DNA from 2 places in the Exiguobacterium sp. UBA1053 genome. Region 1 is predicted to be linked to the other one. Evidence: riboswitches for the same ligand, from Rfam matches in the RefSeq annotation. Region 1 holds a riboswitch; the other holds the start of a gene.
What was found. A riboswitch is a leader RNA that binds a small molecule or an ion and turns the genes downstream of it on or off. The one in region 1 is predicted to bind thiamine pyrophosphate.

Region 1 (5,616 bases):
TCTGGTCGATTTTCCATGTCTTGTTTCCAGAATTACTGCCGGATTTAGCGACGTTTGAGAAATGGTCATTTGATGACATGCAACAGTTCATCCAACCGTTCTTATTACGGCGTGAGAAACAAGATGTCTTACAGGATTTACCGAAGAAACAGATCGAGCATCATTATGTCGAGCTCGGTCCTAACCAAAAACGGTTATATGCGTCGTATCTTGCCAAATTGCAACTCGAGACGCTGCAGCACTTAGACGAGACGAAACGCGAAGATCGTTTGAAGTTACTGGCTGGGTTAACGCGGTTGCGGCAAATTTGCAACGATCCGGAGTTATTCGTTGAGGGATACACGGGGGAAGCGACAAAACGAACGCGTCTGCTCTCATTGATTGCCGAAAAACGGGCCGCCGGAAAGCGGATCTTGATTTTCTCGCAGTATACACAAATGCTCGAGCGCATTCGCTCGGATCTCGCGCAACGTCACCTCCCCCACTTCCTGTTGACGGGTGAGACACCACTCGAAGACCGGGTGGCGTTATGCGATCGGTTCAATGACGGTGAAGTCGATCTCTTCTTGATTTCCCTAAAAGCGGGTGGGACGGGATTGAATCTCGCAACTGCTGATACCGTCATCCTCTTTGACAGCTGGTGGAATCCGGCCGTCGAACAGCAAGCTGCCGATCGTGCCCACCGGCTTGGACAACAATCCGACGTGACGGTCATCAAATTGCTGACACGCGGGACGATCGAAGAAAAGATGACGGAATTACAAGATCGAAAAGCCCAGATGGTCGATGCCGTCCTGACGGCTCCAGACAGTGATGCCTTGACCGTCAAAGAACTCGTTCATCTCGTAGAAACAAAGGAGGAACATCGGTGACCCTTGATCTCCTGCTTGGTTACCTTATCGGCAGTATTCTTGGCGGTACGCTCTGGAAGTACGTCAGTCGTACCGATTTGGCTCAGGTCGGTTCCGGAAACATCGGTGCCCGCAACGCCCATCGTGCCGGTGGGCTCCCGGCCTTTTTATTCGTGTATCTGTTTGATGCCGCGAAGACCGTTCTTGCACTACAGATCACAGATGCATTTTATCCCGTTGCTCTTGCCGTGCTCATCGGCCACTTGTTTCCATTGTTTCATCCGCGACGTGGCGGTAAAGGATATGCCGTATTTTCCGGCATCGTCTTCGCCATCACGCCGTGGGCATATCTTGTCGGACTAGGCATACTCGGTCTGTCTTATCTCGTAACGAAAGATAGCGTCAAAGCGGGGCTGATTCCGGTTGTTCTACTCCCGTTACTCCCTGTCTACTTTGACGCGGGACCCATCAATATCTTGTGTGCCGTTGCCGTAAGTCTACTTGTCCTGTGGGCTCATGATGCACTTCACAAGCCAGTCATTACATAAGGAGGACGTCTCATGATCGACTTTTCCATTGCCACCGCTTCGGACGCGGAAGCAATCCATGAACTGAACTACCTCACCTTCACGGAAGAGATTCCGCAACATCAACCGAACACCGAACGGAAACGGATTGACCGGTTTCATGATCAAAATACCTATCTGATCGGCAAGGAAGACGATCGACTCGTCGCGATGATTGCTATTCGAAAGCATCGTCCTTTTTCGCTTGAGGAAAAGGGCGTGACGTTAGATGAGACACTGACGGACCCAGCGGAAATCCGCTTACTCAGCGTTCGTCCCGAATACCGCAATAGTCGTACGTTCATGCAATTGATGCGCTTTTTGATGGTCTACTTGGAGCGGGAAACGATTGATCATGTCTATATCAGTGGTACGACGCGGGAAGCTAAACTATATGCGCGGTTCGGCTTCACACCAATCGCAGCAACGCTCGGTAGTGGCGATGCCCAGTTCGTACCGATGTTGTTGTCACGCGCAACATACGAACGATCCGTCATCGCGGACGTTTTACGTCCTCTGCATTTTCTAGCCGGTCCGGTCGAGGTTGCACCAACAGTCCGCCAAGCGGCGCAACAAGCACCGCGCCCGCATCGGACGGCTTCGATGCGCCAGCTCGATCAAGATTTACGTGGTCGGATGTGTCAGTTGCTGGATTTGCCACATGTCTCGATGGCTGTTGGCAGTGGCACCCTTGCCAATGATATTGTCGCACAACAACTGAGTGGACACGGATTGATCCTAAACGGTGGTGAGTTCGGTCAACGCTTGATCGATCACGCGGCACGAGCAGGAAAGTCATTTGATATCCACCTGCTTCCGTCCGGTCACCCAATCGACTTAGAACAACTCGCGAGTCAACTGCATCAAACGGAATACGACTGGATCTGGTTGACACATTGTGAGACGTCTACGGGCGTCCTCTACGATCTTGATGCGGTAAAAGCGCTGCTGGATCAACAAACCGCACTCATCGTCGATGCGATCAGCGCCGTCGGAACCGGACGTTTCTCATACGCTGGTTGCAAATTCGTCACGACCGTCTCCGGAAAAGCAATTGGTGGTTTACCGGGTCTTGCGTTCATCGGTCATACAGACAGCATCCTACCTTCTCCACGAATTCCACGTTATCTGGATCTCGGACTCTATGCGGAAGGCGTCGCCTTTTCCGGCTCATCGAACTTGTTGCTGGCTTGTCAGGCAGCGCTGGATGCCCTTGATCTCGATCAAGCCGCTATCAAGATGACTTATCTCGAACAGGCCGTTCGGGCGACTGGTTTTAACCTGCTTGCGACTCAAGAAGCACAAGCGCCGGGAATTCTGACGATCGTCCATCCGTCGGCAACCGCTTTAGGAGACGCTCTCCGGATCCAGGGCTATCATGTTCAATATGAAAGCGACTATCTCGTCCATAATCAATGGCTCCAAATCTCAACGATGGGACAGACGACGATGCGGCACATCGAACGTCTCATCCGTGTATTAGTCCGTGAAAACCAACGCATCACCATAAAAAATGAAAGAAATGAAAGACCTCTTAACCCTTGATTTCAAGCGGTTTGGAGGTCTTTCGACTTTAAAAAATAAAAAATAGAGGTTTAAGGATTTAAAACATAGGGGTATAAACTCACTAGCACCGCATCAAACCGGTGACTTACTCACACATGTTTCTCAATATCAGCGTAATGACCTGGGAGAGAAATGCAAAGTCACGAAAGCGTCAGATTCAAAAGAGTCTGAAACCGATTGTCTTAGCATATTTAAATTGTTCAGGACTTGTCCTGCTCCTACATTCATTACCTTTTGAGGGCTATACTAAATTCAAGGGGGAAATGAACATGTCAGTTAAATTAACAGCCGAAAAACGCGAGGTACGTCCACGCTCACTCCGTAAACAATTACGTCATGAAGGAAAAGCTCTTGGTGTCGTGTATGGTTACAAAGTGGAAAGTACACCAATCGCATTTGAAGAAAAAGAATTGCTTAAAATCGTTCGAGAAAACGGTGAGAACGTCTTGATTTCACTGAAACTCGACGGTAAAAATATTAACGTCTTGATCAACCGTCGTGATATGGATGTCTTCACACCAACTGTCGATCACGTTGAATTCATCGCCGTTAAAATGGATGAAGAGACAGAAGTCGAAGCAGACGTCGTACTCGTCGGTGAAGCAGCTGGCGCTAAAGTCGGCGGATTCCTGTCACAGACACTCTTTAAAGTAACAGTCGCAGCAACACCAGATAAATTACCAGAGAACGTCGAAGTCGACGTCACGAACCTCGAAATCGGGGATTCGATTTCTGTAGCTGATCTTCCGGAACAAAAAGATTTCCGTATCGTCACAGAAGGCGACATTCAAGTCGCAGCTGTCGTCGAATCTACACTCGAGCAGGATCTTGAGGAAATCGAAGAAGCAGAAGCTGAAGCGCAAGCGGAAGCTGGTGAAGACAACGAAGCGGAAGCTACGGAAGAGTCTTCAGAAGAAGCAAAAGAAGAGAACGAAGATAACAAATAAGTCGTTTATCGATACGCCCTTCGTGGCGTATCGTTTTTTTGTGTCTTGACAATAGACAGAAGATTGCCTAAAGTGAACAGCGTATCATCTATTACCATATCCACTAGGGGAGCCCATTTGGCTGAGACGATTCACTTCGGACCCTTCGAACCTGATCTAGTTCATACTAGCGTAGGAAAGTGGAGCGATCACATCCAATGACTCCTGCTGCGCGCAGTTTTTCTGAGGACCGCTCTCTTTTTACGGAGGGCGGTCTTTTTTGGTGTCTCCCCCACTTAAAGGAGGACGAACACGATGCAACACTGGAAAATGAAAGAAATCATGGTCATGATGATGCTCGCCGTCGCTTGCGGCGTCATCTATCTCGGTTGGTCAACACTCTGGTTACCGATGTCGGCAATCTTCGGACCAGTCGGGGCCAACTGGATGTTTGGGATCTGGATCATCGCGAGCCCGCTCGTCGCGGCAATCATTCAAAAACCAGGTGCCGCCCTCATCGCGGAAATCGTCGCGGCAGCCGTCGAACTGTTCACGGGTAGTCACTTTGGTTTATCGGCTCTTCTAATCGGGGTCTGCCAAGGGCTTGGTGCGGAACTCATCTTTGCGATGACGCGTTATCGCCGTTATGACACCTGGACATTGATGTTATCGGGTGTTGGAGCCGCAATTGGTAGCATCGTCTATAGTCTGATCGCGAACGGATTCGGTTACTACACGACGACGACGTTGCTTGCGACAACAGGTTTACAATTGATTAGTGGTGCATTACTCGGCGGCTTGCTTGCAGCGATTCTCGTCCGTCGCCTTGTTGCGACCGGTGTCTTGAACGGGTTTGCGGCCGGACGTGCGAAACGGGAAGTCGCATGATTACTGTCGACGACCTCAGCATCCGCTACCCCGGTCAGATGAAGTCGGTGCTCGATCATGTATCGCTGACGATCGAACAAGGAACGACCCTTCTGCTCGGACGAAGCGGGAGTGGCAAGACGACACTGCTTCATGCCCTAGCCGGACTGACACCTGAGACGATTGAAGTCGAACAGACGGGAACCGTTACCCGGTCCGGTTCGGTCGGAGTGCTATTCCAAAACCCAGAAGAACAGTTCTGCATGGAAACGATCGGACGCGAAATCGCTTTTAGTTTAGAAAACCGGTCGATTCCACGTGCGGAGATGGAGGAACGAATTGAACGCTTACTCGCACTCGTCGGTCTCCCTCTCCCCTTCTCGACACCGATCGCGAGTCTATCCGGGGGGATGAAACAGCGCCTCGCGCTCGCCGCGGTCCTAGCGCTCGAGCCGGCGATCTTATTACTCGATGAACCAACAGCCCAGATTGATCCAATCGGACAACACGAGCTGATGGCGTTGATCTTTCGGATTCAGAAAGAACACGATTTAACGATCGTCTTGATCGAGCACCAACTCGATGTCTGTTTGCCATATATCGATCAGATCGTCTTACTTGAGAACGGATCGATTACTGCGACGGCGCATCCGCAGGATTTGTTCCCGCAGGCTTATACAGAGCTTCAATCGAAAGGCATCTCTGTTCCTTCTTTGTATCCGTACACGTTAGAGACACTACCCATAGATGGACCACAAGCAGTGCGACTTCACGTGCTTCCTCCAGTCGCTACAGCAGGCACTGCCTTGTTACACGTCGCTGCATTATCGACGAAAGCCC
Region 2 (5,616 bases), on a different contig from region 1:
GCTTTCTCCTTTATCGTCTGTTGTTTGTTCACTTTTATCGAGCGTGACGCGGAACATCTCTTTTAAGTAAGTGAATTGGATGAAGCCAGTTCGGATCGTGAAGTAGATCCCGCCGCCGATCAATACGGCAATTAATACATACGACCATAAAATATTGTTGGCGTAATCGACACTTCCTTGAATGACTTGCTGAATGGCGTTCATGATGATGTATTCCTCCCAAAGAATAATAAAAAGCTATACGCTAAATTATACGAATTTTCTGAAAATAATCAACAACAAAATAAAATAAAATTTTAAAACTTAATAAGGTTAGCTAAAAAAACATATGATGAAATCTTATGAATGAACGAAAAAACTGCCACTCTCGGTATCGAGAGTGACAGGCAAGTAAAGCTAAATCATCCATACTGTAGCAATTGTTCGTATAGGTCATCGAGTTGCTGTTGGATGCTTTTAGAAACGGTATCGGTCGGTTTTTCACGTTTTGCTAATTTCTGTTCAAGCCGCTCGATCTGCACTTCTAACTCATGTTGTGACAAGCGTTTTGGTTTTTGAGGGGTTACGTGGAGTGAGGAAGACGTAGCGAACTCAGCACGCTTCTGTTGAGCATACGTATACGTACCATGATAACGCGTCAGACCATTTTCGAGCCACAGGATCTGCGGAAATAGCCGATTCAAGAAATAGCGGTCGTGTGAGACGGCAATCAATGTTCCAGAAAAATTCTCGAGTGCTTCTTCCAACGTCTCTCTTGATTCAATATCGAGATGATTCGTCGGCTCGTCGAGAATTAATACATTGACCGACGAATGAACGAGGACGGCGAGTTGCAATCGCACACGTTCGCCTCCGCTCAGTGACAAAATGGACCGAAAGACAGTTGGTCCAAAGAACAGGAACCGGGCTAGGATATGGCGGGCTTCCGCTTCTGGAACGGCAATCCGGTCTCTAAACCAGTCAATTAACCGCGCGTCCTCCTCGAAATGGGCATGCTGGGACAGGTAACCGATCCGATTCGATGGTCCACGCGTGAGTGTGCCTGCCTCTGGTGATAATTCGTCAAGCAGCAGTGAGAGCAACGTCGATTTCCCGCTCCCATTCGTTCCGACGATCGCGATCCGATCCTGTGCCATGATCTCGAACGAGACGTCATCAAAAATGTGACGGGTTCCGTAAGCAAACGAGAGTTCTTCAGCGCGAAAGACGACTTGGCTCGAGTGATCAGTGGAAGAGAAGGAGACATCAGCGGTTTTGGCTTCGAGTTGTGGTCGTTTAATCCGTTCGATCCGCTCGAGTGCCCGTTCCATCGATTTTGCTTTACGGAATAATTTCTCACTCGGTGGAGACGCTTCGTTTGCCCATTGCCGGAGTCGACGAATCGCTTCCTTCATTTTCTTTATTTTTTTCTGTTGCTCTTGGTAGGCGTGGAACTGTTCCATCAAGCGACGTTCTCGTTCGACGACGAACGCGCTGTAATTCCCTATATAGGTTGTCAGTTCACCGTCCTCGAGTTCAACGATCGAGGTGACGACGGCGTCTAAGAAGACCCGGTCATGAGAGACGAGCAGGATGGTTCCTGTGTAGTCCCGTAAGAACTGCTCCAGCCATTCCACGGCAGCTAAATCAAGATGGTTCGTCGGTTCGTCAAGAATGAGCAGATTTGGCTCCATGAGTAACATGCGACCGAGACAAATCTTCGTCTGTTCACCACCGCTCAACTGGTGGAAAGGACGAGTGAGTAACGGACGAAGGTGTAACCCGTTCACCATGCGTTCGATTTTCGAGTCGAGTAGATAGCCATCCTTTTGTTCGAACGCATTCGTCGCTTCCGCATATCGTGCAAGTAACGCATCAAGATTCTCTGGTGCTGTCGCCATCATTTGCTCCAACTGTTGCATCCGAGAACGGATCGCGAGGATGTCTTCAAACGCTGTCCAAAGGACGTCGAGTCCGGTCATCGTCTCACTATATACAGGAAGTTGTTCCAAATAGCCGATCGTCAAACCGCTCTTTTGATAGATGACACCACCGTCCGGTTGCTCAAGGCGAGCAAGCAAGCGGAGTAATGTCGTCTTACCACTCCCGTTTCGTCCAATCAGACCGACACGGTCGTGTTCGTTTAAGAAGAGGGAAACATCCGCTAAGATCGTCTCGCCTCCGAATTGTTTGGTTAGGTGTTGAATGTCGCAAATCATCATATTCAATTGATCCTTTCGCGCGCATCAAAAAAGGAGAGCGCAAATAGCACTCTCCCTAACGTGTGAAAGATGCGCTTTGCTGTATTTTTCATTCATGAAGTTCTTAAAAAAGGACAGACGGGTGCCTTAGAACGCCATTCCATGAAAAATCGCGCGCAACAGATACAATTGTTCCATCAACCAGTGTTTGCACGCGGCAAAGTCCATCTTTTCACACCACCTTTCGTTTCAGATATCTCTAGTTTACTATTTTTTTGTCCGTTACGGAAGTCTGAATTATTTGAACACGCCAGCGATTGAACTGAAGAAGTCACTGAGTCCATCGAATAATTTAGCGAAGAAACCTTTCGTTTCTTCTGATGTTGCGAACGCGTGGATGTCTTGCCCCGCATTTTTCAAACCACTCTCGATTTGTCCCCAGTTGATGTTCGCTTGCTCCATTTGATTGAATAGATTCGTCAACCGGTCCATTTGTGCGTCAGACAACTGGATATTGTTGTTTTGAATGACTTGGACGATCAGGTTTTCGATCTCGACTTTGGTTTCCGGTTTTTGATTGGCGATCTCAGCCTTGATCTCATTCATTAAGTCAGCGACTTTATCCGTGCCGACCGTTTTTCCGACGTCTGATGTGACCGATAATTCTTGCTGTGCTAAATCCTTGCGTTCGTCACTTAACTTAATTCCCGTCTCAGCGGAAGTTTGATCGTACGCTTTCATGATTCCTGTCAGTGCCGATGTCCCGGTCACCTTGTAGGGAGAAGTGATCGTGATGTCGGCATCTTTGACACCCGCTGTGACGAGAGCGTTGAGATACATATCCTTCGTCACCCATGTGATGTTCTCCGTCGAGACGGAAAGTCCATCTCCTTTTTCCGTCAGTTCGATTTTAGCCGACGAATACATGTTGCCGCCTTTTTGCGACTGTGGAATGTTTTTCCCGAGATATTTTTCTTCGTCAGCAGAAGTGGCGATGATCGGCGTGATGCCTTCCGGTGCATTAAGACGGGAAAGCACCCATGCTTTATCCTTTGCGCCGAGCGACTCCCCGAGTGTGACGATCGTCTTATCGACGACTTGTTCGGCAGATGCGGCTGTTGGGAGTAATAAAGCAGAAGCGATAACGGCTGACGCCATGATTTTTGTTGGTGTATGCATAATGAAATCCTCCAATTATGAGTAACAGAATGAATTATAGTATCAGGTACTAAAGTTAGTGTACGAGAACGAAAGAAGTTCGGAATCGGTCTGTAGATGGAGACGGCATCCGTCTTCTGACACTCCATAGTATAGCGAAAAGAGGACAACTTGACTTCCATTTTCAGCATGCTATAGTGGATGGGAATCGAATAATGACCACTAGGGGAGTCGGTAGGCTGACTGAGACGAACGAAGACGTTCGGACCCTTTGAACCTGATTAAGTTCGTACTTACGGAGGGAAGTGGCGTCAAGTCTTGTTCTTCTTGCGCCATGCCCGTGTGTTTCGGGGTGGTGTTTTTTCGTTTCATACCAAACGAGGAGGATGAGATCATGACATTCACACAAGAAATCAAACAAGCGGCACAAGCGTATTGGAACAGTAGTTTTACGCACCCATTCGTTCAAGGAATCGGAGAGGGGACGTTACCACTCTCGAAATTTCGGCATTACGTCATGCAAGATGCCTATTACTTAAAACACTTTGCGAAGATTCAAGCGAAGGCAGCGTCAAAAGCGGACGACTTCGCGACGATCGCGACACTTGCCGAACATGCTACTTCGACTTACGAGGCAGAACTGAGCTTACATCAATCATTTTTTAAGCCGCTCGGTATTACGGCAGCAGACCTTGAAGCATTTGAACCGGCACCGACAGCATATGCGTACGTCTCGCACATGCATCATGCGAGTGAAGGAACGCTTGGTGAGACGATTGCTGCCATCTTGCCATGTTACTGGTTGTATTATGAAGTCGGGCAACAATTACTGACGTGTACACCGGAAGAAAAAATCTATCAGCAATGGATCGACACGTATAGCTCGGAATGGTTCGAAAAGGTCGTCTTTGATCAGATTGCACGGCTTGATGCGCTGGCGGAGCAAGCAAGCCCGACGGAACGCGAGCGGATGAAACGTCATTTCGTGACGAGCTGTTATTATGAGTTGCTGTTTTGGCATATGGGATGGACGGAAGAGACGTTTACGTCGGTTTACGAAACGATTCCGGCACGAGCGGTATCTTCTTGAATCAATAAATGGTAGAATTAGGAATACCATTTAGTGAGAGTAGGGATTGGAATGGAAATCATCGTGATCGCACTCGTGATTCTCGCGGCATATGTTGTGCAACAGGTGCTCGGAAAAGTGAAAGTGAGATTTGTTGGGTACATCATTCCCATATTGATGGTGGTGTACGGCACATATGCTACGATTCAGAATTTTCAGGGGTTGCTTCAGTTCGGTTTTACAACGGGGAGAACTATCGCAACTGTCCTGGTCGTCGTCCTCTACGCTTCGTTGACTTATTCACTTCATCGTGTCTACGAGCGTACGAAAGCAGAAGCCGAATCTGCATATCCATCATTAAAAGACCGAGGCATCCTTTAAGGAGCTTCGGTCTTTTGTGTATCATGTCCTCATTTTTTCCAGTTTTTAAAGCCGTCACCGAATTCGAGATGCAGTTTGTCGGTAAAGACACCGTTCTGAAAGATCGGCACATCAACCGGTAAAGTGCCTTGCGGTTTGAACGTTCCGAAGATCGCGCGGATACCTGCAGGCAGGTTTGGTCCCGCTGATTTTAGATTGCCTGCTTCGGAGTCTGGACCGTTCGGATCACCTTTGAAGCCATAGACGAGGACATGTGCCGGTGCGTCCGGTTGAACAGCAACATCGTATGGGTTACGGAGACTGAGCAGGACGGATGGTGTCTCCGTTTGTTTCGCATAGCGGAAGATTGAAGCCGGAATCGCTTGTTCTGGTGCAGTAGGTAGTAGTTTAGCACTCGTGTTGACGTTGGAACCGACGATGATGTAATCTGCTGCATCGAGTTGCGCCCGTAATGTCGGGTTTTGGTCGAGCGGTAGCGTAGTAGCCGAGTAATTCGCTGTCGTCACGTGCCAGTTCCGATTCTTCGGTAGGGAAGCGATCGTTTTTTTCATGCTGTCCGTTTGATCCGCCGCAGGAGCGATCACAAGAACGTTGGCATTCTTTTTCGGTTTGAATGGTAACGTCCGCTGATCATTTTTCACGAGTGTGACCGCGGCTTCCGTCATCGCGCGTTCTTTTGCTTTATGCTCGGGACTGCCGACGATTCGGTTCGAGTGCGCGATTTTTTCAGCTAGGGATGTCGTGTCAGTCGTACCGTTCCAAATTCCGCGTTCTGCTTTCAGCGTCAGGATTCGCTCGACCGATTGATCGATCCGTTCCTCTGAGAGG

Region 2: linked by a shared signal. The riboswitch ahead of tenA (thiaminase II) and the one ahead of B3G15_RS14500 (ECF transporter S component) in region 1 are both predicted to bind thiamine pyrophosphate.

The regions. Positions count from the first base shown of each region.
Region 1 is NZ_DCDO01000018.1:152,579-158,194, reverse strand. Features, by position in the region: gene B3G15_RS14520 (DEAD/DEAH box helicase) at 1-872, shown strand, start outside; gene B3G15_RS14515 (glycerol-3-phosphate acyltransferase) at 869-1,399, shown strand; gene B3G15_RS14510 (GNAT family N-acetyltransferase) at 1,412-2,962, shown strand; gene B3G15_RS14505 (50S ribosomal protein L25/general stress protein Ctc) at 3,253-3,930, shown strand; TPP riboswitch at 4,026-4,125, shown strand; gene B3G15_RS14500 (ECF transporter S component) at 4,225-4,797, shown strand; gene B3G15_RS14495 (ABC transporter ATP-binding protein) at 4,794-5,616, shown strand, end outside.
Region 2 is NZ_DCDO01000003.1:325,054-330,669, reverse strand. Features, by position in the region: gene B3G15_RS02685 (alanine/glycine:cation symporter family protein) at 1-204, opposite strand, end outside; gene abc-f (ribosomal protection-like ABC-F family protein) at 402-2,201, opposite strand; gene B3G15_RS02675 (DUF1002 domain-containing protein) at 2,478-3,359, opposite strand; TPP riboswitch at 3,553-3,659, shown strand; gene tenA (thiaminase II) at 3,733-4,428, shown strand; gene B3G15_RS02665 (hypothetical protein) at 4,480-4,788, shown strand; gene B3G15_RS02660 (glycoside hydrolase family 3 protein) at 4,818-5,616, opposite strand, start outside.